Regions from separate parts of the Nocardia fodinahabitans genome, predicted to be linked through region 2. Evidence: riboswitches for the same ligand, from Rfam matches in the RefSeq annotation. Region 2 holds a riboswitch; the other holds the start of a gene.

Region 1 (14,596 bases), 930 kb from region 2:
GAGAGGTCACCGCATGTTGCGTGAATTCGTGGACAAGCGTGTCGTTCCCGCACTCGACAAGGTCGCGCACGCCCAGACCGGGACCGTCGGCCGCTATGTCGACTGGCTCGAGCGCAGGCATCCGGGGGACGCGCCGGTGGAAACGCTGCAGCGGTTGTCGCGGCAGTACCTCGTCGTCGTCACCACCAGCGGTGTGCTGGTCGGCCTCACCGCCGCCGTGCCCGGGGTGGGCACCCTGCTGAGCCTGGCCGCGACCGGTGTCGACACCGCCGTGTTCCTCGAGGCGTCCTCGGTGCTGTCGGTCGGCGCGGCCGCGGCCTACGACCTCGACCCCGACGATCCGCGTCGCGAGCATCTGGTGTCGAAGGTCGTCCTCGGTGAGGCGGGCACGAAGGTGCTCGACGAGACCGCCGGACACAAGACCGGACAGTGGCTCTCGGTGGTCACCGATCACCTCCCGGGCTTGGCGAGCATGCCCGACTCCCCGGCCAAGCGCTTCATCGTCAACTACCTCGTCAAACGCACCCTGCTGCTGTTCGGCACCCTGATTCCGGCCGGTATCGGCGCCGTCATCGGCGGTGTCGGCAACAACGCCCTCGGCCAGATGGTGGTCGCCAACGTCTACCGCAACCTGGGGACCGGCTCCCCGGAGATGGTCGCGGTGGGCACCACGCGCGACTGACGCTTGACCTTCGACCAGCTCGAACCCCGATGATGACGCGGTGCCCGAATCCGACCTGCTGACCATCGGCGCCTTCGCCCGCGCCTGCGGCCTGAGCGCCAGTGCCCTGCGTTTCTACGCCGACGCGGGCGTCCTCGTCCCCGCCGTGATCGACGAGGCCACCGGCTACCGCTACTACACACCCGACCAGACCGGCCCGGCCCAGCTGATCCGCCGGCTGCGTGCCGCCGACATGCCGCTTCCCGCGGTCGTCGCCGTCCTCGCCGAACCCGATCCCGCCCGCGCCGCGGCACTGGTCGACGACCACCTCGCCGAACTGGACCGCCGACTCCGCGCGGTCCACGCGGCCGCCGACGCGGCCCGGTCGGCGGTGCGGGTCGGCACGATCCCCGGCCACGGCGCCCGGTCCCCGCTCGGCCCGACGCCCACTCCAGGTTCCGCTCGGCCGAGCGGCCCCGGTCCGGCGAGCGGCCCCGCTCTGTCCAACCGCCGCGTTCCGGCGAGCGGCTCCGCGCCGGCTGACGACACGCTGCCGGAGCGGTTCGGGGACGACATCGTGCGGATACGGGGTCCGGTGCTCGCGGCCGCCATCGACCAGATCGCCGCCGCGACGATCACCGACCCGGACCTGCCGGTGCTCAACACCATTCACCTCGAGTCGACCGCCCAGGAACTGACCCTCACCGCCACCGACCGCTACCGCCTGGCCACCCGCACCCTGCGCCCGGCCGACCCGTCCGCGGTCGACTGGTCGGCCACCGTCGATGCCGACGATCTCCGCACGGCCACGTCCTGGCTGCGCCGGGAGCACACGGTCACGATCCGCCCGGACGTCACCCACGTCGTCATCGCCGCCGCCGACCCGGCCGGGCGCGCAGGCGCACCCGAGCCCGGAGCGTCCGGAGGTGACCGTCGTCCGGAGGTACCGGGAGCCGCTGATCGGCCCGGGTCCCGGGCCGACGGTCGCCGACCTAGGGAGTACGCCAACGGTGGCCGACCCGGGCAGCGTGGGAATGCGGCTGACGAGCCTGGTGGCAGCAGCGAATTCGGTGTGGGTGGCCCGGATCGACGACGCTGCCGCCGATCGACCGAGCAATTCCCCGACTACCGGGCAATGCTGGCTGCGCTGCCCGCCGTCACCACACGGGTGGTACTCAGCAGGACAGCAGTGCTGGATGCGCTCGAACAGTCCGGCTCGCCCACGATCACGCTGCACATCGATCCGGCGGGTGAGGTGCGGACCGCGATCGACGACAACCCCCGGCCGCTGCCCGCGACCGTCACCGGACCAGGCATGACGATCCATTTCGCGGTCACCACCCTGTACCCCGCCGTCGCGGCTGCGATCGGACCCGACGTGATGCTCGATCTCACCGCCCCGGACCTGCCCGCCCGCATCCGCTCCGCCGACGACGGCGACCAGCTCACCCTGGCCATGCCATGTCGACCGGCGGCCGACGGCGTGCCGTTCCGGTGACGACGGGCGATCTGCTCGACCGCGTTCACTCGGTCGGCGACGGCGACATCGTGCCGTGCCGCCCGACGACGACCCGACCTCCGCTCCACCGACCACGACCGACGAGGAGACCTCCGATGACCACTGCCGACCCTGTCATGGCCCGAATCACCCAGGGCGTGACCGACTTCCGCTCCGGCGATCCCGAGGGCGCGCGAACCGCGCTGCTCGACGTCTGGACCGACATCGGCCCCACGGGCGACCCCCTCCACCGCTGCACCCTCGCCCACTACCTCGCCGACACTTACGACGACCCGGCCGAGGCGCTGGTCTGGGATTCCGCGCCCTCGACGCCGCCGACGCCCTCACCGACACCCGCCTGCGCGCACACCACGCCGAGCTGAATGTCGCCGGCTTCTACCCGTCCCTGCACCTCAATCTCGCCGACAATTTCCGCCGTCTCGGCGCCTTCGCTGCCGCCACCCGCCATATCGACGCGGCCCGCGCACGCCTGGCCGCTCTCCCGGACGACGCCTACGGTGCCCTCATCCGCACCGCTGTCACCGAGGTCGCCGACGCGATCGCCGCCAACGACACCACTCGCCGTCCGACCCACTGACAGCAACCGCAGCAGCAATGGGGGGGCAGCAGCCTGCCGGCAGCCACCAACCCCCGACGATGCCGGCTCTGCTCGAGACCACCACGCGCTGGTGCAGCGCCCGCTCGCTTCCGCCGGCGCGTGGTGATCATCGGTCCAGCGGTGGACCGCGGGCTGGAAAGTTGCGGTCGACGGGCGGCCAGTACGATCGGGATGCTCGGCGGGCGTCGAGGAAACCGGTGGAAATCCGGTGCGGTCGCGCCACTGTGAACAGCCAGACCCTCTCCGGCGAGCACGACAACCGATCCCGATGGGCGCGTCACCCGAGGAAGGCCTCACCCTGTGATCCTGCTGCTGTCCACCTCCGACACCGATCTGCTCAGCGCCCGCGCGAGCGGCGCCGACTACCGGTGGGGCAATCCCGCGCGGTTGCTGGTGGATGACCTGCCGGGGTTGCTCGACGGCGCCGATCTGGTGATCGTGCGCATCCTCGGTGGCAAGCGCGCCTGGGAAGAGGGTCTCGATGCCGTACGGGCGAGTGGGGTGCCGATGGTCGCCCTCGGTGGCGAGATCGCCCCCGACGCCGAACTCATGGAGTGCTCGACGGTCCCGGTGGGCGTGGCGGCCGACGCGCACAACTACCTCGCCGCCGGTGGCGCGGACAACCTGCGCGAGCTGCACAACTTCCTCTCCGACACGGTCCTGCTCACCGGTCACGGGTTCGAGCCGCCGGTGGAGCTGCCCACCTGGGGCGAACTCGACCGCGCCGCTCGCATTCTCGAACCGCACGCCCCGACCGTCGCGGTCGTCTACTACCGCGCCCAGCATCTGGCGGGCAACACCGACTACATCGACGCGCTGTGCACCGCGATCGAGGCCAAAGGCGCCCGCGCGCTGCCGGTGTACTGCGCCTCGCTGCGCACCGCCGAACCGGAACTGCTCACCCTGCTCGGCCGCGCCGACGCCCTCGTGGTGACAGTGCTCGCGGCCGGCGGCAGCAAGCCGGCCACCGCCTCGGCCGGCGGCGACGACGAAGCCTGGGATGTGGCCGCGCTGGCCGCCCTGGACGTGCCGATCCTGCAGGGCCTGTGCCTGACCAGCGGCCGCGCGCAGTGGGAGGACAACGACGACGGCCTCTCGCCGCTCGATGTCGCCACCCAGGTCGCGGTGCCCGAGTTCGACGGCCGCATCATCACGGTGCCGTTCTCGTTCAAGGAGTTCGACGACGACGGCCTGTCCACCTACGTCCCCGATCCCGAGCGTGCCGCCCGCGTCGCGGGCATCGCCGTGCGCCACGCCCGCCTGCGCCACATCCCGGCCGCCGACAAGCGGATCGCGATCATGCTCTCGGCCTACCCGACCAAGCACGCCCGCATCGGCAACGCCGTCGGCCTCGACACCCCGGCAAGCGCCATCCGGCTGCTCACCGAATTGCGCACCGCCGGTTACGATCTCGGCGAACCCGGCGAGATCCCCGGTCTCGACGAGCGCGACGGCGACGCGCTGATCCACGCCCTGATCGCCGCGGGCGGGCAGGACCCGGATTGGCTCAGTGCCGAACAGCTCGAGGGCAACCCGATCCGCATCGGCGCCGTCACCTACACCCGCTGGTTCGATTCGCTGCCCGCCGACCTGCGCGAGGCCGTCGTCGAGGCGTGGGGCCCGCCGCCGGGTGAGCTCTACGTCGACCGGTCCGCCGACCCGCAGGGCGAGATCGTCATCGCCGCACTGCGTTTCGGCAATGTGGTGCTGATGGTGCAGCCGCCCCGCGGCTTCGGCGAGAACCCCGTCGCCATCTACCACGACCCGGATCTGCCGCCGAGCCACCACTACCTCGCCGCCTACCGCTGGCTGTCGGCGCCCGACGGTTTCGGCGCCGACGCGATGGTGCACCTGGGTAAGCACGGCAATCTGGAATGGCTGCCCGGCAAGACCCTCGGCATGTCGGCCTCCTGCGGCACCGACGCCGCGCTCGGCGACCTGCCGCTGATCTACCCGTTCCTGGTCAACGACCCGGGCGAGGGCACCCAGGCCAAGCGCCGCGCGCACGCCACCCTGGTCGACCACTTGATCCCGCCGATGGCGCGCGCCGAGACCTACGGCGACATCTCCCGGCTCGAGCAGCTGCTCGACGAGCACGCCAACATCTCCGCCCTCGACCCGGCCAAGCTGCCCGCCATCCGCCAGCAGATCTGGACGCTGATGCGCGCCGCCAAGATGGACCACGACCTCGGCCTGGCCGAGCGGCCCGAGGAAGACGTCTTCGACGACATGCTGCTGCACGTCGACGGCTGGCTCTGCGAGATCAAGGATGTGCAGATCCGCGACGGCCTGCACATTCTCGGCCAGGCGCCCGAGGGCGAAATGGAACTCGACCTCGTGCTGGCCATGCTGCGCGCCCGCCAGCTGTGGGGCGGCGAGCAGAACGTGCCCGGCCTGCGCGAGGCACTGGGCCTCAGCGAAGCCGGTGACGAATCCCGCGACCGCGTCGATGTCGTCGAGGCCCGCGCCCGCGAACTCCTCGGCGCCCTGCAGGCGACGGACTGGTCGGTGGACGCCGTCGGCACCCTCGTCGGCGATTACGCCACCGCGATTCTTGCTGGGGGAGTAAGCGATTCGTCCACACCCGGGTCGGATGCGACCGGGCCCGGCGCTGCCGCCACGCCGGGCGGCGTCGAGGTCGGCGGGCGTCTGGCAGCGGTCGAGACCGTTCTGCGGTTCGCCGCGACCGAGGTCGTGCCCCGCCTGCGCGAGACCGGCATCGAGATCGCCCGGGTCCTGCACGCGCTCGACGGCGGTTTCATCCCCGCCGGTCCCAGCGGTTCCCCGCTGCGCGGTTTGATCAATGTGCTGCCCACCGGCCGCAACTTCTACTCCGTCGACCCCAAGGCCGTCCCGTCGCGCCTGGCGTGGGAGACCGGCCAGGCCATGGCGGAATCCCTGCTGGCCCGCTACCTGGCCGACCACGGCGACTACCCGAAGTCGGTCGGCCTGTCGGTGTGGGGCACCTCGGCCATGCGGACCTCCGGCGACGACATCGCCGAGGTGCTGGCGCTGCTCGGTGTGCGACCGGTGTGGGACGAGGCCAGCCGCCGCGTCACCACCCTCGAGGTGATCGCGCTCGACGAGCTCGCTCGCCCGCGCGTCGATGTCACCGTCCGCATTTCCGGCTTCTTCCGCGACGCCTTCCCGCACGTGCTGGCGCTGCTCGACGACGCGGTCCGCCTGGTCGCCGAGCTCGACGAGCCCGCCGAGTCGAATTACGTGCGCGCGCACGCCCAGTCGGATCTGGCCGAACACGGCGACGCCCGCCGCGCGACCACCCGCATCTTCGGTTCCAAGCCCGGTACCTACGGCGCGGGACTGCTGCAGCTCATCGATTCCAAGAGCTGGCGCACCGATGACGACCTCGCGCAGGTGTACACCACCTGGGGCGGCTACGCCTACGGTCGCGACCTCGACGGCGCCCCCGCCGCCGACGACATGCGTACCGCGTACAAGCGAATCGCGGTGGCGGCCAAGAACACCGACACCCGCGAACACGACATCGCCGACTCCGACGACTACTTCCAGTACCACGGCGGCATGGTCGCCACCGTGCGCGCGCTGACCGGCAAGAACCCCGAGGCCTACATCGGCGACTCCACCCGCCCCGACGCCGTGCGCACCCGCACCCTGTCGGAGGAGACCGCCCGCGTCTTCCGCGCCCGCGTGGTGAACCCGCGCTGGCTCGAGGCGATGCGCCGCCACGGCTACAAGGGCGCCTTCGAGATGGCGGCGACCGTCGACTACCTGTTCGGCTACGACGCCACCACCAATGTGGTCGCCGACTGGATGTACGAGAAGCTGTCCGAGAGCTACGTGTTCGACGACGTGAACCGCAAGTTCATGGAGCAGTCCAACCCGTGGGCGCTGCACGGCATCGCCGAACGCCTGCTCGAGGCCGCCGAGCGCAAGCTGTGGGAGCACCCGGAGCCCGAGACGCTGGACAAGCTGCGTCAGGTCTACCTCGAGACCGAGGGCGAGCTGGAGTGAGTACCGAGCAGTCCGCTGCGTATTTCCGGCGCGACGGCGAGATGTACACGCCGACGTCGTGGGGCCGGAGCCTGTGGGCCGACGGGATCCTGTCCGGCCCGCCGGTGTGCGGACTGCTGGCCCGCGCGATCGAGAACCGGTACCGCACCGGCGACTTCGTGCCCGCCCGGTTCACCGTCGACCTGCATCAGCCGGTGCCCGCCGTCCCGTTGACCGTGGACAGCGAGCCGACCCGCGACGGCAACCGGGTGCGCGCGGCGCAGGCGGTGCTGCGTGCCGACGGCGTGGTGGTGGCGCGGGCCTCGGCGGTGCTGCTGAAACGGTCGGCGCAGCCGCCGGGACAGGTGTGGCGCGAGGTGCGCCGCCCGCCGCTGCCGCCCGCGGAGCTGCTGGCCTCGGTCGCGCCGACCGTGCACCTGTTCGACAGTGACGGATCCGGCGACGGCTGGTCGGTCGAGATCTCCCGGCACGAGAACGACACCCGTAAACGCAAGTGGGTGCGCGGGATTCCGGTGGTGGCCGGGGAAGCCGGGTCGCCGTTCGTCTTCGCCGCCATGGCGGGCGAGCAGGCCAGCCTGGTGACGAACTGGGGCACCGAGGGGATCGGGTTCATCAACACCGATGTCTCGATCACCTTCGCCCGGTTGCCGATCGGTCCGGAGATGGGTATCGAAGCGGGCAATCACCTCAGCCACGACGGCATCGCCGCGGGCTCGGCCGTGCTCTACGACGCGGACGGCGAATTCGGCGTGTGCACCGTGTCGGCCGTGGCCAACGAGCGCAGGCAGATCAGCGGCGCGGCCATCGACGCCTATATCCCGCAGCGCGGCGGTGCGCAGCGCGCTTGAGCTGGCCGACTTGCCGGAAAACTAGAACGCGTTCTACTCTGATCATGGTGCGTGGGCGCACCACGGCACCCGGGTGCCGGCCGCAGGGCAGAAGAGAGTCGCAATGAGCACTTCACCGGCGTACTTCACGCAGGACGACGGCGTTTTCCAGCCCACCCGGTTCTCCATGAGCCTGTGGGCCCCGAGCACGCTGTCCGGGCCGCCGGTGTGCGGGCTGATCGCCCGCGAAGTCGAGGCGCGCTACTGCGGCGACGGGTTCGCGCCCGCCCGGCTGACCGTCGACCTGCACCGGGCGGTGCCCGCGGTGCCGCTGACCGTCGACAGCGAGCTGATCCGCGACGGCAAACGGGTCCGCGCGGTCGCGATCGTGCTGCGTTCCGGCGGTGAGCCGGTCGCACGGGGCAGCGCGCTGCTGCTGAAGCGGTCGACCCAGCCGCCGGGGGAGGTGTGGCGCCCCGAGCGGGAACGGCCGCTGCCGCCGCGCGACGCGCTCGCCACCGTCGACGAGGCCATGCACCTGTTCGGCAGTGACGGCAACGGGTGGTCGGTGAAGATGACCGAGCACCAGAACGACGCCAGGAAACGCAAGTGGGTGCGCAATATCCCCGTGGTCGCGGATGAGCAGTCCTCCCCGTTCTGCTTCGCCGCCATGGCCGGGGAACAGACCAGCCTGGTCACCAACTGGGGCACCGAGGGCATCGGGTTCATCAACACCGATGTCTCGATCACGTTCTCGCGCATGCCGATCGGGCTCGAGATGGGCATCGAGGCGGAATCGCATCTCAGCGACGACGGCATCGCCGCGGGCGCCGCGGTTCTCTACGACGCCGAGGGCGCGTTCGGTATCTGCACCACCACGGCGCTGGCCAACGAGCACCGGCAGATCCACGGCTCGGTCATCGACACCCTGTCCGAGGAGTTCGCCCTGACCCAGGTCACGCCGGATCGAGGCCGCTGAACGCCAGGCCCACGGTGGTCGCGCACAGCACGAAGCCGGTCGCGGTGGTGGTCAGCAGATAGCCGAGCGCGATGAGCCGGGCCGGGGGTAACAGCGCCAGCAGCAGTGTCGGGGTCAGCAGCGCGGCCAGGGTCAGCGCCCAGCTGAGCCAGTACGAGGTCTGGATCGGCTCCATCTCGGCGAACGCGATCGTCCGTGGCACCGGCACCTGCCACGCGTCCTGCACCGCGAATGTCGCCGGGACCAGCACGAACACGGCGACGAACAACCCCGCCGCCACTCCCCATCCCGCCCGCCACCTGACCTGTCCCGGCACCGCAGTACTCACCCGCCCACACACCTTCCCTGGCACCCGGTTCACCCACTCCGCCGCGCCCCATGCTGCCTCGAGTGGGCCCCGCCCGCGCGCAACCGCGCACCGTGTCGTCGGTCCCGATCGCCACCGCCGGGTCTCGGACCAGGGCATTCGCCGCTCGCGGCAGCGGGTGTCCGACCCTGCCGGAGGACGCCGGAGTGCCGGGCTGCCCGGCGAAAGGGAACTCGATCGACACGGTGTCCGTCGCAATCCCTTGTGCGCGCGGACTGTCCAGGATCGTCGCGAACATCGGCCGAGCCGCGGCGCGACGACGGAACAGGCCACCGAGCCGATCGAGCAGACTCAGGCCGGGACCAGCGTCACGATCAGTTCGTCGGCGATCGACTCCGCCTTCACCATGCCCGCACCGAGGTACAGGGTGGCGGCGCGCGGCCTGCCGTCGGGCAGCGGTACGACCGAGACCGCATCCACCCGGCGGCCCGCGAGGGCGGCGTAAGGCGGTTCGTCGGTGACGTCGAACGCGGTGTATTTGCCCGAGGCGGCGACGTATTCGATATTGACCGGGTCGACCAGCGGTTCGAACGGGTCCCGCCACGGCGCCGCGCCGATCCGCAGCTCCGCGCCGTCGACACCGGCGTCGAGGAGCAGGGTCGCCCCGTCGTGGAAGGTGAATTCGATCGGGCCCTCGGTGCGGTCGATATCGTCGCCCAGGACGTAGAACATCCGGCGGACGGCGACGATGGTCCCGTCGACCGCGGCATTGAGCGCGGTGCGGCCGTACTCGTCGTTGTCGGACACAGGTCTCCTCCCCGGGTGGATGAGCCATCATGTCGCCGGACGTCGCCGCCACGCAACTCCGGTCGGCGTGTTCGCCGCCGCGACCCGGCCGCGAGCGGCGCCCGCGTCCGCTCGTACAGTGGATTCATGGTGGATCCCACCCCGGACGACACCGTGGACGCGGTGGCGCGCGCGGCCGACCTGCTGGCCGGGCGCCGCGTCGTGGTGATCTCCGGTGCCGGGCTGAGCACCGACAGCGGCATCCCCGACTACCGCGGCCCCGATTCCCCGCCGCGCACCCCGATGACCTATCAGCAGTTCGTCGGTGACGCCGAGTTCCGGCAGCGCTACTGGGCCCGCAACCACCTCGGCTGGCGGCGGATGGACGCGGCCCGGCCGAACCGGGGGCACCGGGCCGTCGCCGCGCTGGAACGCGCGGGCGTGGTCTCCGGTGTCATCACCCAGAACGTGGACCTGCTGCACACCAAGGCCGGGGCGCGCCGGGTGATCGACCTGCACGGCACCTACGCCCGGGTGTGCTGCCTGCGGTGCACCGCGATGATCTCGCGGATGACGCTGGCCGAACGGCTGGAAGCCGCCAATCCCGGTTTCGCGGAGGATGTTTCGGCGACCGGGATCGAAGTGGCCCCCGACGCGGACGCGGTGGTCACCGACACCGCCCGCTTCCGCATGGTCGACTGCGCGAGCTGCGGCGGCATGCTCAAACCCGACATCGTGTACTTCGGGGAAACCGTGCCCGCCGACCGGGTGGCCGCGGCCTACGCCCTGATCGACGAGGCGCGGGCGGTGCTCGTCGCCGGGTCGTCGCTGACGGTGATGTCGGGTCTGCGCTTCGTGCGCCGCGCCGCGAAAAACGGTGTGCCCGTGGTGATCGTCAACCGAGGCCCCACCCGGGGCGACGACCTGGCCGCCGTTCGAATCCATGCGGGCTGCTCGGAGACGTTGCGCGCCTTCGCCGAACGCCTCACCACCCCGGGCGCGCCCGTCCGCCGATGAGCGATTCCCCTGACGACGCGATCGCCGCCTTCTTCACGGGCAAGCCGCATTCTCTCGAGATCTTCACCGTGCTGAGGGAATTGATCGCGGCCACCGGTCCCGCGGAACTATCGGTGGCATCGCAGATCTCCTTCGGGGTCGCGCGCAAGTTCGCGTGGGTATCGCTCTACAACGTCACCGGCCGGAATCCGGAAGGTACTGTGCAAATCATGCTCGCGATCGACCGGGAATTCGCGGGCCCACCGGTGTACCGGGTGAATCAGGTCGGCCGTGCGCGGTGGAATCACCTGGTAGTCGTGCATTCCCTGGCCGAGGCGCGGGCTCGGGAACTGCAAGTTCTGATCGCCGCAGCCTATCGTTTCGGTGCGAAATGATCGGTTACTTGATCCCTCGGTGACGGCGGCGGATTCGACGTGGGTAAGCTCTGCGCACCAGTGCATGAAGAGTTCCACCCGCGGCGCAAAGTTTTCCTCGCAGCGGGGTTGTCGGCCCTCGTGTGGGCCGCATGATCGACCCCCACTTGCCAGCCGATCAGAACCAGGGCTTTTCCATGACCGATACCGTCGTTGCCGAACCACGCCTCACGCATCGCCAGACACTGACGATTCTGTCCGGCCTGCTACTCGGGGTGTTCCTCGCCGCGCTCGATCAGAACATCGTCAGCGTCGCGATCGTCCGGATCGCGAACAGTCTGGACGGATTCGACGAACAGGCATGGGCGACAACGGCGTATCTGATCACCGCCACTGTCACCACCCCGCTCTACGGCAAGCTCGCCGACATCTACGGCCGCAAACCGTTCTATCTGCTGGCGATCGCGCTGTTCGTGCTCGGCTCGGCCGCCTGCTGCTTCGCGACCACGATGTACCAGCTGGCGGGCTGCCGCGCCTTCCAGGGTCTGGGCGCGGGCGGGCTGATGTCGCTGGCGTTCACGATCGTCGGCGATATCGTGCCCGCCCGGGAACGGGTCCGCTATCAGGGCTATTTCCTCATGGTGTTCGGCATCGCGACGGTGCTGGGCCCGGTGGTCGGCGGATTCCTGTCCGATTACGAGAGCCTCGGCGGCATCGAGGGCTGGCGCTGGGTGTTCCTGGTCAACGTGCCGGTCGGCGTGCTGGCGTTCCTGGTCGTGGCCAAGGTGCTGAACGTGCGGCACGCGCGCGTGCGGTCCCGGATCGACTGGCTCGGCGCGCTCACCCTGATCGTCGGAGTGGTGCCGTTGCTGATCGTGGCCGAACAGGGCCGGGTGTGGGGCTGGACCGCGCCGAAGTCGTTGCTCTGCTACGGAATCTGCGCGGGCGGGCTGCTGCTGTTCCTGATCGTCGAGTTCTTCATGAAGGACGCGGCGCTGATCCCGCTGCGCCTGTTCCGCAGCTCGACGTTCAGCATCGCCATCGTCGGCGGCTTCCTGATCGGTGTCTCGATGTTCGGCGCGATCACGATGGTTCCGCAGTATCTGCAGGTGGTGCGTGGTTTCTCGCCGACCGAGGCGGGCCTGTTGATGCTGCCGCTGGTGCTCGGGATCATGGTCGGCGCGCAACTGTCGGGACTGATCACCAAGGCCACCGGGCGCTACAAGGTGCTGCCGGTGCTCGGCGCGCTGATCCTGGCGATCGGCTGCGCGCTGTTCGCCCGGGTCGGCTACGACGGACCGCTGTGGCAACCGCTGGCCTACAGCGCGATCATGGGCTTCGGCCTCGGCGGCTGCATGCAGACGCTGATCATCGCCGCGCAGAACGCGGTGCCGCGCACCGAGATGGGCGTCTCGACCGCGTCGGCGACCTTCTTCCGCCAGCTCGGCGGCACACTGGGCGTCGCGGTCTTCCTGACCGTGCTCTTCGACCGGCTGCCCGGCTCGATCCTGTCCGCGTTCGGCGGCAGCCTGCCGCCGGGTCTCGACGCCGCCGGTCTCGACGCGCTGCAACGCGACACCTCCGGGATCGCCGGGCTGCCCGACGCGCTGCGGGTGCCGATCCTGGAAGGCTTCACCGGCGCCATGCAGGGTGTGTTCCTGCTCGCCGCCGACCTCGCCGTCGTCGCCTGCCTGGTGCTGGTGTTCATGAAAGAGATTCCGCTGCGCGAGGATCCGGTCCCCGAGGAGGAGTCCGACGGCACCCTGCTGCGCGATGTGAGCCTGCACGACGCGCACGAGATGGCCGGTGCCCTGCACCCCGCCGCGACCGGCCGGGTCATCGCGGGACTGCTGCGCCGCGACGACGACCGTCCCGTGCCCTCGGCCACGCTCACGCTCATCGACCAGCACGGGCACCAGGTGGCGCGCGGCAACGGTGACGCCGCCGGTGCCTACGTCATCGAGGCACCGCAACCGGGCAACTACGTCCTGATCGCCGCCGCCGCAGGCCACCAGCCCGAGGCGGTGAGTGTGTCGATGGGGGAGCGGGCCCTGCACGTGGACCTGATGCTCGTCGGCGCGGGCGAACTCACCGGCATCGTGCGCTCGGCCCGGCGGGGCGAACCGCTGCTCGGCGCGACCGTGACTCTCACCGATCCCGAGGGTGACGTCGTCGGCGCCGCGATCACCGGCGAGGACGGCGCGTACGTGTGCCGTGACGTCGTCAGCGGGACCTACACGCTGGTCGCGGTCGCCGATCACATGCGTCCGTCCGCGGTCGCGCTGACGGTGCCGGAGACCGGCTCGCTGCACCACGACATCGACCTCGAGCCGATGGCCATCCTGGTCGGCTCCGCCTGGGTGGACGGCGACCGCCCGGTCGCCGACGTCCAGATCACCGTCCTGGACGCGGGCGGCGATCCGGCGGCGACCACCCGCACCGACGAGAAGGGCCAGTACCTGGTCCCCGACCTGCCCGAAGGCGAGTACACGGTCGTAGCCCGCGGCTACCCACCGGTCGCCAGCCAGGTATCGGTGACCCGCGGCGAGATCACCCACGACGTCACCCTCGGCTACGACACCGAGGAGTCCATGCACCAGCGCTGACGTGTGCCCCGGGGGGAATCGCCCGGGGCACACGGGCTCACACGGTGGCGGTGGCTTCGCGCTGGAGTTCCAGGGCGATGTCGATGAGCTGGTCTTCCTGGCCGCCGACGAGCTTGCGCTTGCCCGCGCGGACGAGCATTTCGGCGGCGGAGACGCCGTAGCGTTCGGCTTGGCGTTCGGCGTGGCGCAGGAAGCTGGAGTAGACGCCCGCGTAGCCCATCATGAGGGCTTGGCGGTCGAGGAGGCATTCCGAGGGCATGGCCGGGCGGACGACGTCTTCGGCGGCGTCGGTGACGGCGAAGAAGTCGACGCCGGTCTTGATGCCGAGTTTGTCGCAGACGCCGATGAAGGCTTCGACCGGCAGGTTGCCGGCGCCCGCGCCGAAGCGGCGGGCCGAGCCGTCGATCTGGGTGGCGCCGGCACGCACGGCGTAGACCGAGTTCGCCACAGCGAGGCCGAGGTTCTCGTGGCCGTGGAAGCCGACCTGGGCGTCGTCGCCGAGTTCGGCGACGAGTGCGGACACGCGATCCGAGACCTGTTCCAGGACAAGAGCACCGGCCGAGTCGACGACGTAGACGCACTGGCAGCCGGCATCGGCCATGATCCTGGCCTGCTTCGCGAGTGCCTCCGGCGGCTGACTGTGCGACATCATCAAAAAGCCGACCGTCTCGAGACCGAGGTCGCGGGCGAACTGGAAGTGCTGCACGGAGACATCGGCCTCGGTGCAGTGCGTCGCGACGCGGCAGATCGAGGCGCCGTTGTCCTGGGAGATCTTGATGTCCTCCTTGACGCCGACGCCCGGCAGCATGAGGAACGCGATGCGCGCCCGCTTCGCCGATTCCGCGGCGGCCTTGATCAGTTCCTGCTCGGGGGTTGTGGAGAACCCGTAGTTGAACGACGAACCACCGAGGCCGTCGCCATGGGTGACTTCGATGACCGGCACACCGGCA
Region 2 (14,596 bases):
CGGCCTCCACCAGGACCTCGTGCAGATCGGAGACCAGCCGCGCGTCGGAGTCGGCGGCGAAGAACTGCACATCCAGATCGAAGGTCGAGTTCAGTTTCAGCAGAACGGGAATGGTGAGCGGGCGCTGATCGCGCTCGAGCTGGTTGAGATAGCTGGGCGAGAGATCCAGCGATTTCGCGAGCGCCGCCTGAGTCATCCGTCGTTCTTCACGCAGCCGTCGTAGCCTGGCCCCCGCGTACATCTTCCGCACGCCGGAGATCCTAACTCGCCGGGTTTGCAAAGTTCGCTCGAAATCGTGATTGTCTGGGGAGAAGTCCAGTCCTGCAAGGGATTTTACCTGTGACTACCGGTGCGTAACGTGCGAAGAGACCGGTGGGTCGGGTCCGGGGTCCGTGGCGATCGGGTATCACCTCTCCGACTCTAGCGTTCGATCTTCGCAATGTTCGCTGATCGGTCGAGTGTCGCACGCAAAAATACGCTTGTGCAGTGTGTTCTCCGAATTGCGCGAGGTGCGTAGCGTGCGAATTGTGGCTGGGATCGACCGGCTGGAATCGGAGGATCAGTGAAGACTCATCTCGTTCGCAGTGTCGGCGCCGCCGAGGAGTTCCCGCGCGCGCAGCACCTGGCCACGCTGGTGGCGGAGGTGGCCACCGACCCCGTGCCGGTATCCGGTGAGGTCGCCGACATGATCGTCAACCGGATCATCGACAACGCGGCGGTGGCGGCGGCCTCGGTACTGCGCGGCCCGGTGCGGACCGCCAGGGCGCAGGCGAGCGCGCATCCGCTGCCCGCGAGCTCACCACGGCACGGCGCGACCGTGTTCGGATTGGCGGGCGCTCAGCGCTTTTCCCCGGAGTGGGCGGCGCTGGCCAACGGGGTGGCCGTGCGCGAGCTCGATTTCCACGACACCTTCCTGGCCGCCGAGTACTCCCATCCCGGCGACAACATCCCGCCGATTCTGGCCGTCGCCCAGCACACCGGGCGCAGCGGCGCCGAGCTGATCCGCGGGCTGGCCACCGGCTACGAGATCCAGATCGACCTGGTGCGCGCGATCTGCCTGCACGAGCACAAGATCGACCACGTCGCCCATCTCGGCCCGTCGGCCGCGGCGGGCATCGGCACCCTGCTCGGCCTGGACGCCGAGACCATCTACCAGGCGGTCGGGCAGGCGCTGCACACCACCACGGCGACCCGGCAATCCCGCAAGGGCGAGATCTCCAGCTGGAAGGCCTACGCGCCGGCGTTCGCGGGGAAGATGGCCGTCGAGGCGGTCGACCGTGCCATGCGGGGCGAGGGCGCGCCCGCCCCGATCTGGGAGGGCGCCGACGGCGTCATCGCCTGGCTGCTCGGCGGCACCGACGCCGAATACCGGGTGCCGCTGCCCGGCCCCGGCGAGGCCAAGCGCGCCATCCTGGACAGCTACACCAAGGAGCACTCGGCCGAGTACCAGAGCCAGGCCCCGATCGACCTCGCGCGCCGACTGCGCGAGCGGATCACCGACACCACCCGCGTCGCCTCGATCGTGCTGCACACCAGCCATCACACGCACTACGTGATCGGCACCGGTTCCGGCGATCCGCAGAAGTTCGACCCCCGCGCCAGCCGCGAAACCCTCGACCATTCGCTTCCCTATATCTTCGCCGTCGCTCTCCAGGACGGCACCTGGCATCATGAGCGCTCCTACGCGCCCGAGCGCGCGCAGCGGCCCGACACCGTCGCGCTGTGGCACAAGATCTCCACCGTCGAGGACCCGGAGTGGACTCGCCGCTATCACGCGACCGATCCGGCCGAGAAGGCGTTCGGCGCCAGGGCCGTGGTCACCCTCGACGACGGCACGGTCGTCGTCGACGAGCTCGCGGTCGCCGACGCGCATCCACTGGGCGCGCGGCCGTTCGGCCGCGCGCAGTACCTCGAGAAGTTCCGTGTCCTCGCCGACGGCGTCGTCGCGCCGGCGGAGCAGGAGCGCTTCCTCGACGCCGCGCAGCGCGCCCCGGAGCTGGCCGCGGGTGAGCTGGACCAGCTGAGTGTCGCGATCGACCCGGCGCTGTTCGACATGCTGCCCGCCGCGCGGGAAGGGCTGTTCTGATGAGTGTCTCGGGGCTGCTCGCCGCGCAGACGAGTCCGGCGGCCAAGCGCGCCGCCTTCCGGGCCGGACTCGGTTCCGGCACAGTGCAGCGGCTGCCGGGCGCGGTGAACCCACTGGTGGCCAAGCTGATCCAGGAGATCGGCTTCGACGGCGTGTACGTCTCCGGTGCGGTGGTGTCGGCCGAGCTGGCACTGCCCGACATCGGGCTGACCACGCTCACCGAGGTCGTCGAACGTGGTCGCCAGATCGCGCGCGCCACCGAGCTGCCGGTCCTCATCGATGCCGATACCGGCTTCGGCGAACCGATGAACGCCGCCCGCACGGTGGCCCTGCTCGAAGACGCGGGCCTGGCAGGCTGCCATCTCGAGGACCAGGTCAATCCGAAACGGTGCGGTCATCTCGACGGCAAGGCGGTCGTCGGCACCGCGGAGATGGTGCGCCGGATCCGGGCCGCCGTGGCGGTGCGCCGCGATCCGGGCTTCGTGATCTGCGCCCGCACGGACGCCCGGGCCATCGAGGGCTTGGACGCCGCGATCGACCGGGCCAAGGCGTACGCCGACGCCGGCGCCGACCTGATCTTCACCGAGGCGCTGGTAGCGGAGGCCGAGTTCGCGAAGTTCCGTGCCGCCGTGGATATCCCGCTGCTGGCGAACATGACCGAGTTCGGCAAGACCCCGCTGCTGTCCGCCCGGACGCTGACCGATCTCGGCTACAACGCGGTGATCTACCCGGTCACCACGCTGCGGCTGGCGATGGGCGCGATCGAGGACGGCCTGCGTGAGATCGCCACGGCCGGCACCCAATCGGCCCTGCTGGACCGCATGCAGCACCGGTCGCGGCTCTACGAACTGCTGGGTTACCAGCGCTACAACGAATTCGACTCCGGCATCTTCGATTTCACAGTGGGTGAGTGATCATGACCAGTGGACAGACGGCACCGCCGGCCATCGCCAAGGGGCTGGCGGGTGTGGTGGTCGACACGACGAGCATCTCCAAGGTGGTCGCCGAGACCAACTCGCTGACCTATCGCGGCTATCCCGTGCAGGAGCTGGCCGCGCGCCGCACCTTCGAGGAGGTCGCCTACCTGCTCTGGCACGGCGAGCTGCCCGACGACCCGCAGCTGCAGCAACTGTGCCAGCGCGAACGCGCGCAGCGCTGGATCGACCGGTCGGTACTGGCGCTGGTGGCGAAGATGCCCGACACCTGTCACCCGATGGACGTGGTGCGCACGGTCGTCAGCTACCTCGGCACCGAGGACGCCGTCTCCGAGAGCGGCGGCGAACCCGAAAGGCTCGCCGCCGCACTGCGATTGACCGCGCTGCTGCCCACGGTGATCGCGGCCGCGATGCGCAGGCGGCGCGGGCTCGACCCGATCGCCCCGCATTCCCAGCTCGGGTTCGCCGAGAACTTCCTGTACATGTGCTTCGGCGAGGTGCCTGCGCCGCGGATCGTGCGGGCGTTCGAGATCTCGCTGATCCTCTACGCCGAGCACGGTTTCAACGCCTCCACCTTCGCCGCCCGGGTGGTGACCTCCACCGGTTCGGACATGTACAGCGCGATCACCGCGGCCATCGGCGCGTTGAAGGGCAGGCTGCACGGCGGCGCCAACGAGGCGGTCATGCACACCATGCTCGAGATCGCAGACCCCGACCGGGCCGCGGCCTGGGTAGCGGAGACGCTGGCCGCGCGGCGCAAGGTGATGGGCTTCGGCCACCGGGTGTACCGCGACGGCGACTCCCGGGTGCCGACGATGAAGGCCGCCCTCGACGAGGTGGCCGCGGTGACCGGCGGGCAGCGGTGGGTGCGGATGTACGACGCGCTCGCGGCGGCGATGGCCGAGCAGACCGGTATCGCACCGAATCTCGACTTCCCCGCCGGGCCCGCCTACTACCTGATGGGCTTGGACATCGAGATGTTCACGCCCATCTTCGTGATGAGCCGGATCACCGGCTGGACCGCGCACATCGCGGAGCAGTCGGCGGCGAACGCGCTGATCCGGCCGCTGTCGGAGTATCGCGGCGTCGACCAGCGCCCGGTGCCGGCCACGCGCCACTGAACCGGCCCGCTTCGTCCGCCACTCCTCGCGGACGAAGCGGCCGGGCACCCCTGCCCCGGACGGATCGCGCCGTCCGGGGCAGTGCTGTGTCAGCGCAGCGCGGCGGCCGCCGTCACCAGATTGCGCAGCGACGCCTCGACCTCCACCGGCCCGCGAGTCTTGAGACCGCAGTCCGGGTTCACCCAGAGCCGCTCGGCCGGAACCGCTGCCAGTGCGGCCGACAGCGAGGCGGTGATCTCCTCCACCGAGGGCACCCGCGGCGAGTGGATGTCGTAGACGCCGGGGCCGACCCCGAGCGCGAAACCGGCCGCGTTCAGATCATCGAGGACCTCCATGTGTGAGCGGGCCGCCTCGATCGAGGTGACGTCGGCGTCCAGGCCCGCGATCGCCGAGATCACCTCGCCGAACTCCGAGTAGCACAGGTGCGTGTGCACCTGGGTGGTGTCGGCGACACCGGCGGTGGCCAGCCGGAACGCGTCCACCGACCAGCGCAGGTAGGCGGGCTGCTCGGCCGCGCGCAGCGGCAGCAGCTCGCGCAGGGCGGGCTCGTCGACCTGGATGATCCTGGTGCCCTGGGTCTCCAGGTCGACGGTCTCGTCCCGGATCGCCAGCGCGACCTGGCGGGCCGAGTCGGCGAGCGGCTGATCGTCGCGGACGAACGACCACGCCAGGATCGTCACCGGACCGGTGAGCATGCCCTTGACCGGCTTGGCGGTCAGCGACTGGGCGTGGCCGATCCACGACAGTGTCATCGGCTCGGGCCGCGAGACGTCGCCGAACAGGATCGGCGGGCGCACGCAGCGGGTGCCGTAGGACTGCACCCAGCCCGCCTCGGTGGCGGCGAAACCGTCGAGGAGCTCGGCGAAGTACTGGACCATGTCGTTGCGTTCCGGCTCGCCGTGCACCAGCACGTCCAGGCCGAGCTTCTCCTGCAGGGTGATCACCTCGGCGATCTCGGCCCGCATCCGGCGCACGTACTCGGCGTCGTCGATCTCGCCCTTGCGCAGCGCGGCGCGGGCCAGCCGGATGGCCGAGGTCTGCGGGTAGGAGCCGATCGTGGTGGTCGGCAGCAGCGGCAGGTCGAGGTGATCGCGCTGCGCCGCCCGGCGCTCGTCGGCGGGGGAGCGGGTCAGGTCGCCCGCGTCGAGGGCGGCCAGGCGGGCGCGGACCCGGTCGTCGTGCAGGCGCGGGTCGGTGCGCCTGGTCTCGGCGGCGGCGCGGGCCGCGGCCAGATCGTCGGCGACCGCGGCCGTGCCCTCGGCCAGCGCAGTCGCGAGAACCCGTACCTCACCGACCTTTTCGGCGCCGAAGGCCAGCCACGACCGCAGGTGGTCGTCGAGCCCGGTCTCCGGTGTCAGCGAATACGGCACGTGCAGCAGCGAGCACGAGGTCGATACGGCCACGCCGGTCCCGAGGGCGCCGAGCGTGTCGAGGGCGGCGTCGAGGTTCGTGCGCCAGACATTGCGGCCGTCGACGACGCCGGCGACCAGCAGCTTGCCTGCCAGCGCGGGGACCGCGGGCACTTCGGTGCCCCCGGTGACATCGAGGGCGACACCCTCGATTCCGGTGTCCGCCAGCGCCGCCAGCGCACCATCGGGCTGCCCGAAGTAGGTGGCGACCAGCATCGCGGGCCGGTCTTGCGCGGCCGACAGCGCGGTATAGGTGTCGCGCACGAGCCCGATCTCGGCCTCGGTCAGGTCGGTGACCAGCACCGGCTCATCGATCTGCACCCACTGCGCGCCCGCCTCGGCCAGCCGCGCCAGCAGGTCCTGGTACAGCGGCAGCAGCTCCGGGAGCCGGTCCAGCGCCACGCCGTCGGCGGACTTGGCCAGCTTCAGGAAGGTCAGCGGGCCGATCACCACCGGCCGCGCCTGCACGCCGAGCGCGATCGCCTCGGCGAGTTCGGTCAGCAGCTTCTCCGGGTGCAGGGAGAAGGTGGTGGCCGCGTCGATCTCGGGGACCAGGTAGTGGTAGTTGGTGTCGAACCACTTGGTCATCTCCAGCGGCGCGACCGTGTCGGTGCCGCGCGCGGCCGCGAAATAGCGGTCCAGCGGGTCGGCGATGCCGGCCACCCGGTGCGGCAGTGCGCCGAGCAGCACGGCGGTGTCGAGCATCTGGTCGTAGTAGGAGAAGGTGCCGACGGGCACCGAATCCAGTCCGGCCTCCTGCAGTGCGGCGAACTGCACGGTGCGCAGCATGCGGCCGACGGCGTGCAGGTCCTCGGCGCCGAGCCGGCCGGCCCAGTAGGACTCGGTGGCGCGCTTGAGTTCCCGGCGCGGGCCGACTCGCGGCAGGCCGAGAACCGTTGCGGTGAACGGGGAGTGCGAAACAGTCACGGAGATTCTCCAGTGTCGTGCAGGGAGAGCCGACGCCTTTCGCGGGTGACGAAGACACCTCCGGGGACCCGTCGCGAGGACACGACAGGCCGGCACAGGTGGTCCGCGCGCCCGATCCACGAGGCGGTGGCCGCCGGATACGGCGTATCCGGCACAGTCGGCAGGTCTTCGGACTCGCGGGCACCGGTCGGGTGATCGACCGACCTACTGGCCGTCGCTTCCCGGGCTTCGTGCCCAGTGCTGATGACGGCGGTCGTTCCTGCATACCGCTGCGGGACAGTCCCGGATTCCCACCGGGTTCCCTCTTCACCCGGCACGGTGTGCCCGGGCTTCGACGCCGGCGCGGGAGGTCGGGGCTCCGACTCTTCCACCGCGCAGGCGAACCAGCTGCGGCATCCAGCATAGGGCCTCGGCGTGGGCCGCCGCGACCACCCCGGCCCGCGCCGCCCGCGTGACCTGCGCTTCGGCGGCGCACCGCCGACCGCCCGCCACGGTGAGATGTGACGGCTCGATGAACGCAACTTCGCAGGTGGGCGGGTGTGCGATGTGAAGATTGCTGCGAAGCCACCTTGCGTGACTGTCCTGCGGTCACGTCCGGGTACCGTAGTCCAATGTTCTCGAAAGTCTTGGTCGCCAATCGTGGTGAGATCGCCATTCGCGCCTTCCGCGCGGCATACGAACTCGGCATCGGAACGGTCGCGGTGTTCCCTCATGAGGACCGCAACTCCGTCCATCGGCTGAAGGCGGCCGAGTCGTACCAGATCGGCGAGGAAGGGCACCCGGTCCGGGCGTACCTGTCCATCGAGGCGATCATCGACGCGGCCAAGAGCGCGGGCGCCGACGCGATCTACCCCGGCTACGGCTTCCTCTCCGAGAACCCCGACCTCGCGGCCGCCTGTGAGCGCGAGGGCATCACCTTCATCGGCCCCTCGGCCGGCGTGCTGGAGATGGCGGGTAACAAGGCCACCGCCATCGCCGCCGCCAAGGCCGCCGGGCTGCCGGTGCTGAAGTCCAGCGAGCCCTCCGCCGATATCGACGCGCTGCTGGCCGCCGCCCAGGAATTCGAGTACCCGATCTTCGTCAAGGCCGTCGCCGGTGGTGGCGGTCGCGGTATGCGCCGGGTCGCCGCGCCCGAGCAGCTGCGCGAGTCGATCGAGGCGGCCTCGCGCGAGGCCGAGTCGGCCTTCGGCGATCCGACCGTGTTCCTCGAGCAGGCCGTGGTGAACCCGCGCCACATCGAGGTGCAGATCCTGGCCGACCAGCACGGCAATGTCATGCACCTGTTCGAGCGCGACTGCTCGCTGCAGCGCCGGCACCAGAAGGTGATCGAGCTCGCGCCCGCGCCGAACCTGGATCCCGCACTGCGCGAACGGATCTGCGCCGACGCGGTGGCCTTCGCCCGCCAGATCGGCTACAGCAACGCCGGCACCGTGGAGTTCCTGCTCGACGAGCGCGGCAACCACGTGTTCATCGAGATGAACCCGCGCATCCAGGTCGAGCACACGGTCACCGAGGAGATCACCGACGTCGACCTGGTGCAGTCCCAACTGCGGATCGCCGCCGGGGAGACCCTCACCGATCTGGGCCTGAGCCAGGACACGGTGTCGATCCGGGGCGCCGCGCTGCAGTGCCGCATCACCACCGAGGACCCGGCCAACGGCTTCCGCCCCGACACCGGTCGCATCACCGCCTACCGCACGCCCGGTGGCGCGGGCATCCGCCTCGACGGCGGCGCGAACCTGGGCGCGGAGATCGGCGCCTACTTCGACTCGATGCTGGTCAAGCTGACCTGCCGCGGTCGCGACCTGCCCGCCGCCGCCGCGCGCGCCCGGCGCGCGCTGGCCGAGTTCCGCATCCGTGGCGTCACGACCAACATCCCGTTCCTGCTCTCGGTGCTCGACGACCCGGACTTCCAGGCGGGCCGGGTCACCACCTCGTTCATCGATGAGCGGCCCGAGCTGCTGACCTCGCGCGGCTCGGCCGACCGTGGCACCAAGATCCTGAGCTACCTGGCCGACGTCACCGTCAACAAGCCGCACGGCGACCGCCGTACCACGGTGTACCCGTACGACAAGCTGCCGGCCGCCGATCTGACCCTGCCGCCGCCGGACGGCTCGCGCCAGCGTCTGCTCGCCCTCGGCCCGGACGGTTTCGCCAGTGCCCTGCGCGAGCAGAAGGCGCTCGGCGTCACCGACACCACCTTCCGTGACGCGCACCAGTCGCTGCTGGCGACCCGCGTGCGCACCAACGGCCTGCTCGGTGTGGCCGGACACGTCGCCCGGCTGACCCCCGAGCTGCTCTCGATCGAGGCCTGGGGCGGCGCGACCTACGATGTGGCGCTGCGCTTCCTGCACGAGGACCCGTGGGAGCGGCTGGCCGCGCTGCGCGAAGCCGTGCCCAATATCTGTCTGCAGATGCTGCTGCGCGGTCGCAACACCGTCGGCTACACGCCGTACCCGGAGCAGGTCACCCGCGCCTTCGTCTCCGAGGCCGCGACCACCGGCATCGACATCTTCCGCATCTTCGACGCGCTCAACAATGTCGACCAGATGCGCCCGGCCATCGACGCGGTGCGCGAAACCAACACGGCCATCGCCGAAGTCGCGCTCAGCTACACCGGCGACCTGCTCGACCCGAACGAGTCGCTCTACACGCTGGACTACTACCTGAAGCTGGCCGAGCAGATCGTCGACGCGGGCGCGCACGTGCTCGCGATCAAGGACATGGCGGGCCTGCTGCGCGCCCCCGCGGCGGCGAAGCTGGTCACCGCGCTGCGCAGCAACTTCGACCTGCCGGTGCACGTGCACACCCACGACACCCCCGGCGGTCAGCTGGCCACCTACCTCGCCGCCTGGCAGGCCGGCGCCGACGCGGTCGACGGCGCGTCGGCGGCGATGGCGGGCACCACCTCGCAGCCCGCGCTCTCGGCGATCGTCGCCGCCACCGCGCACACCGAGCGCGACACCGGCCTGAACCTGCAGAACGTGTGCGATCTGGAGCCGTACTGGGAGGCGCTGCGCAAGGTGTACGCGCCGTTCGAGTCGGGTCTGCCCGCGCCGACCGGGCGCGTGTACACCCACGAGATCCCGGGTGGTCAGCTGTCGAACCTGCGTCAGCAGGCGATCGCGCTCGGCCTGGGCGACCGGTTCGAGGAGGTCGAGGCCAAGTACGCCGCGGCCGACCGGCTGCTGGGCCGCCTGATCAAGGTGACCCCGTCGTCGAAGGTCGTCGGTGACCTGGCGCTGGCGCTGGTCGGCACCGGCGTCGACATCGAGGACTTCGCCGCCGATCCGGGCCGCTACGACATCCCCGACTCGGTGATCGGCTTCCTGCGCGGTGAGCTCGGCGAGCCCGCCGGGCGGCTGGCCCGAGCCGTTCCGCAGCAAGGCGCTGGCCGGGCGTAACGAGCCCAAGCCGGAGACCCCGCTGACCCCGGCCGACCAGTCCGGGCTCGACGGCACCTCGCAGGAGCGTCGCGACACCCTCAACCGCCTGCTGTTCCCCGGCCCGACCGCGGAGTTCCAGGCGCACCGGGAGAAGTACGGCGACACCACCGGGCTGTCGGAGAACCAGTTCTTCTACGGTCTGCGCCGCGGCGAGGAGCACCGGGTACAGCTGGAGAAGGGCGTCACCCTGCTCATCGGGCTGGAGGCGATCTCCGAGCCGGACGAGAAGGGCATGCGCACGGTCATGTGCATCATGAACGGGCAGCTGCGTCCGGTCGCGGTGCGGGACCGCTCGATCGCCTCCGAGGTGCCCGCCGCGGAGAAGGCCGACAAGAACAACCCCGGCCACATCGCGGCGCCGTTCGCCGGCGTCGTCACGCTGGCGGTGTCGGAGGGCGACGAGATCCACGCGGGCGACACCGTCGGCACCATCGAGGCGATGAAGATGGAAGCGGCCATCACCGCGCCGCGCGCCGGCATCGTCGGCCGGATCGCGACCGCCAAGGTCCAGCAGGTCGAGGGCGGCGATCTGCTGGTGGAACTGGCTGCGCGCGAGTCGGAATGACGCGCATCGTCGCGGGGACGGCAGGCGGGCGGCGGCTGAAGGTGCCGCCCGCCGGTACCCGGCCCACCTCGGACCGCGTGCGCGAGGCCCTGTTCAGCGCCATCGACGCGCGCCTCGACCTCGACGGTGCACGCGTCGTCGACCTGTACGCGGGGTCGGGCGCGCTCGGTCTGGAGGCGCTCTCGCGCGGCGCCGCGCACGCCCTGCTGATCGAGGCCGACCGCAAGGCGGCCGCCGTCGTGCGCGCCAATATCGCCGAACTCGGCCTGCCCGGCGCGGAACTGCGCCTGGGCACGGTCGGCTCGGTGCTGGCGCACGCCGCGCCGAGTACCTACGACCTGGTCTTCTCCGACCCGCCGTACGACGTGAGCACCGAGGACGTGATCGCCGACCTCACCGCGCTGGCGGCCAATGGCTGGCTCGTGCCCGACGCGCTGGTGATCGTCGAGCGGTCCATCCGCTCACCCGAAATCGCCTGGCCCGCAGGCTATGCGCCGCTGAAGCCGCGCAAGTACGGGGAGACCAGAATCGAGCTCGCAGAGTTCGGTGCTAGCGTCTGAACCATGGCTGCAGCACTGTGCCCCGGCTCCTTCGACCCGGTCACCAACGGTCACCTCGACGTGTTCGCTCGCGCGGCCGCGCAGTTCGACGAGGTGGTCGTCACCGTCAACGTGAATCCCAAGAAGCAGGGCATGTTCACCGTCGAGGAGCGCATGGAGTTGTTGCGCGAGTCGGTGAGTCACCTGCCGAACGTGCGGGTCGCGTCCTGGCAGGGCCTGACGGTCGACTTCGCCAAGCAGGAGGGCATCACCGCGATCGTGAAGGGCCTGCGCGACGCGGGCGACTTCGGCTACGAGCTCCAGATGGCCCAGATGAACCACAAGCTGGCCGGCGTCGACACCTTCTTCATCGCCACCAACCCGTCGCTGAGCTTCCTGTCCAGCTCCCTGGTGAAGGAAGTCGCGGCCTACGGCGGCGACGTGAGTGACATGCTCCCGCCCGCAGTGCACAAGCGCCTCCTCGATCGGCTCGCCGAACGCCGGAGCTGATCTCGGACCCGGATCTGGCCCGAGTCGCGGAGAGCCGGATCAGAAGACCAGGCCGCGCAGGGCGAGGAAGCGCATGCCGCCGACCGCGGCGGTGATGGCGAGTACGGCCAGTGCCTGCACGCTGTCGCCCAGGCCGGGCGCCCACACACCGAGGGCGGCCAGGCCCGCGGTGGTGATGCCGAGACCCAACAGGGCGAGTCCGCCGCCCTCCCACTGCGCGGTGAACCAGGTGACCCGGTCGGCGGCGTGGAAGGTGAGCTGACGGTGCAGTTCGTTGGCGATGATCGTGCTGACGACCGAACCGGCCACATTGGCGATCAGCGGGCCGATGCCGTGCATGGCGAAGAACAGCAGCACGTAGGCGATATTGCTGGAGCCACCGACCAGGGCGAAGCGGATGAGCTGCGGGAGCGCGCGGTCGCCGCGCAGGTAGGACAGGGCGTTGTCGAACCGGGGGCGCAGCACGGGGGCGGGTTCGCTCGGCGCGACGACCGGGAACGGGCCGGTCCAGGGAGTGAACATGCCCGCGACAGGCAGCACCGAGCTTCTCGGTGTTTCCAGAACGGTCATGGTCGACTCCGATCCTGTCGAAAGGCGTCGAGGAGTACAACAGCAATAAACGTGCAGTGCTTCCCGGCGGACGGCGTTGTCGTGCCTACCGATGGTAGCGGAAGTGGAGGGGTTCACTCCACTTGATATCTGTGCGATCTAGGACACTCTCGCGACACACCGCGACGACATTCGGAACACGCGCCGCCGACGGGCACACTGGGCCACGGCGGTAGTGGTTTCGCCGTGAGGAAGCAGGAGGGTAGTGAGCATGTATCGCGTATTCGAAGCACTCGACGAACTGGTCGCCATCGTCGAAGAGGCGCGCGGCATCCCGCCGACTCGCAGCTGCATCGTGCCGCGCGGCGACGTTCTCGAACTGCTCGACGATGTCCGCGACGCCCTGCCCGGTGAGCTCGACGACGCCCAGGACGTCCTCGATCATCGCGACAAGATCGTCGGCGACGCCCGCACCGGCGCCGAGGCCACCGTCACCTCGGCCAACGACCAGGCGCGCACGACCATCGAGCAGGCCCGCGCCGAGGCCGACCGCATCCTGGCCGACGCCAAGGCGCACGCCGACCGGATGGTCGCCGAGGCCACCACGCACGCCGATCGCCTGGTCGCGACCGCTCAGGCCGAGGCCGACCAGGTCATCGCCGACGGCAACGCCGAGTACGACGAACTCACCAGCCGCGCCCAGGTCGACGCCGACCGGGCCATCCAGGCGGGCAAGGACTCCTACGAGCGCTCGGTCGCCGACGGCAAGGCCGAGCAGGCCAGGCTGGTCGCCCAGACCGAGGTGGTGCGGGCCGCGCACGCGGAGTCGGCGCGCCTGATCGACAGCGCCCAGGCCGAGTCCGACCGGGTGCGCGCCGAATGCGACGACTACGTCGACGAGCAGATGGCCGATTTCGGCAACAGGCTCGCCGAGATGGAGGAGACGCTGAACACCACGCGGCGCACGATCACTCGCGGCCGTCAGCAGATGCGCGGCGGTCAGGCCGCCGAATACCCGGAATACGCCGCCGAGCACCGGCGCTGAGCGCACTCCCGCGTTTTGAGTTCGGACGGGGTCCTGCCGTACTGTTGAGTGGTTGCCCAAATCCCCTCAGAAGTAAGTGAGTCAGTGATGCCCGCCGCTTCCGGTTCGCCCTCGCGTCCGCACAAGACCAGTGGTCCTGTGTCCGACGCGGGCTTCGTGCTGGATGTCCGCAGTCTCGGCCGTCGGCCGGGAACCATGCGGGAGCTGCGTCGCACCGTCACCGACCATGAGCGGCTGGGTCTGGATCTGATCGCCATCCCGGCCGACGCCGCGGTGGAACTCGACCTGCAGCTGCAGGCCGTCTCGGAGGGTGTGCTGGTCACCGGCACGGCGTCCGGGCCGACGGTGGGGGAGTGCTCGCGCTGCCTCGAGCCGTTCGACGACCAGGTCGAGATTCGTCTGACGGAGCTGTTCGCGTATCCGGACAGCACCACCGAGCAGACGACCGAGGACGACGAGGTCTACCGCATGGAAGACGACCTCATCGACCTCGAGCCGGTGATCCTCGACGCCATCGGGCTGGAGCTTCCGCTGCAGCCGCTGTGCACCCCGGACTGTGCGGGCCTGTGCCCCGAGTGCGGTGTGCGGATGGCGATTGCGGGTCCTGATCATGGGCATGAGATACTGGACCCTCGCTGGGCCAAGTTGGCGAGTTTCGCCGCCGAGGCGCCCGGCACCGGCGACCCCGCTGAGGGTTCCACCACCCCAGACCGATCCGCTCCCGTGGCAAACGATGCCCACGTGGTCAGCGAAAACACAGAGGAGAAGTAGCCGTGGCTGTTCCCAAGCGCCGGATGTCCCGTTCCAACACCCGGTCGCGGCGCAGCCAGTGGAAGGCCGTCGCGCCGACCCTGGTCACCTGCCCGAACCGTGCCTGCGGTGAGAAGACCCTCCCGCACATCGCGTGCCCGTCCTGCGGCACCTACAAGGGCCGCCAGGTCACTTCCGCTGTCTGATTCGTGACAGCCAGCAAAGACACTGCAGGCTCGGCCGATCACGCCAGTCTGCTCACCGCCCTCGGTGTCGACGTACGACCGGAGCTGCTGCGCCTCGCGCTGACGCACCGGTCGTACGCGTACGAGAACGGCGGTCTGCCGACCAACGAGCGCCTCGAGTTCCTCGGCGACTCGGTACTCGGCCTGAGCATCACCGAACGGCTCTACACCGAGCATCCCGAGAAGTCCGAGGGTGAGCTCGCGAAGTTGCGCGCCAGTGTGGTGAACATGCACGCGCTCGCCGAGGTGGCGCGTGGTCTCGGCAACGGCGGACTCGGTCAGTACCTGCTGCTGGGCAAGGGCGAAGAGCTCACCGGCGGCCGCGACAAGCCGAGCATCCTCGCCGACGGCATGGAGTCGCTGCTCGGCGCCGTGCATCTCGAGCACGGCATCGAGGTGGCCCGTGGCGTCGTGCTGCGGCTGTTCGCCGAACTGCTCGAGCGTGGCCCCCGCATGGGCGCCGGTCTGG

Evidence for each region. Region 2 has a riboswitch for cobalamin ahead of metE (5-methyltetrahydropteroyltriglutamate--homocysteine S-methyltransferase). Riboswitches for the same ligand answer to the same signal wherever they lie in the genome.
Region 1: it holds a riboswitch for cobalamin, as region 2 does, so the genes downstream of both, cobN (cobaltochelatase subunit CobN) here and metE (5-methyltetrahydropteroyltriglutamate--homocysteine S-methyltransferase) in region 2, are expected to answer to the same signal.

Annotation. Positions count from the first base shown of each region.
Region 1 is NZ_JBRJJC010000001.1:162,806-177,401, reverse strand. It holds gene NV348_RS00830 (hypothetical protein) at 14-682, shown strand; gene NV348_RS00825 (DNA polymerase III subunit beta family protein) at 723-2,159, shown strand; partial or broken gene NV348_RS00820 (hypothetical protein) at 2,276-2,757, shown strand; cobalamin riboswitch at 2,912-3,040, shown strand; gene cobN (cobaltochelatase subunit CobN) at 3,079-6,771, shown strand; gene NV348_RS00810 (acyl-CoA thioesterase domain-containing protein) at 6,768-7,619, shown strand; gene NV348_RS00805 (acyl-CoA thioesterase domain-containing protein) at 7,723-8,577, shown strand; gene NV348_RS00800 (hypothetical protein) at 8,555-8,905, opposite strand; gene NV348_RS00795 (hypothetical protein) at 9,236-9,691, opposite strand; gene NV348_RS00790 (Sir2 family NAD-dependent protein deacetylase) at 9,818-10,687, shown strand; gene NV348_RS00785 (DUF5655 domain-containing protein) at 10,684-11,061, shown strand; gene NV348_RS00780 (MFS transporter) at 11,238-13,646, shown strand; gene dmpG (4-hydroxy-2-oxovalerate aldolase) at 13,684-14,596, opposite strand, start outside.
Region 2 is NZ_JBRJJC010000001.1:1,093,191-1,107,786, reverse strand. It holds gene NV348_RS05320 (short-chain fatty acyl-CoA regulator family protein) at 1-250, opposite strand, end outside; gene NV348_RS05315 (MmgE/PrpD family protein) at 563-2,086, shown strand; gene prpB (methylisocitrate lyase) at 2,086-3,000, shown strand; gene NV348_RS05305 (bifunctional 2-methylcitrate synthase/citrate synthase) at 3,003-4,142, shown strand; gene metE (5-methyltetrahydropteroyltriglutamate--homocysteine S-methyltransferase) at 4,232-6,478, opposite strand; cobalamin riboswitch at 6,621-6,829, opposite strand; partial or broken gene NV348_RS05295 (pyruvate carboxylase) at 7,090-10,489, shown strand; gene rsmD (16S rRNA (guanine(966)-N(2))-methyltransferase RsmD) at 10,486-11,049, shown strand; gene coaD (pantetheine-phosphate adenylyltransferase) at 11,053-11,538, shown strand; gene NV348_RS05280 (GtrA family protein) at 11,578-12,108, opposite strand; gene NV348_RS05275 (DivIVA domain-containing protein) at 12,359-13,132, shown strand; gene NV348_RS05270 (YceD family protein) at 13,220-13,903, shown strand; gene rpmF (50S ribosomal protein L32) at 13,906-14,088, shown strand; gene rnc (ribonuclease III) at 14,092-14,596, shown strand, end outside.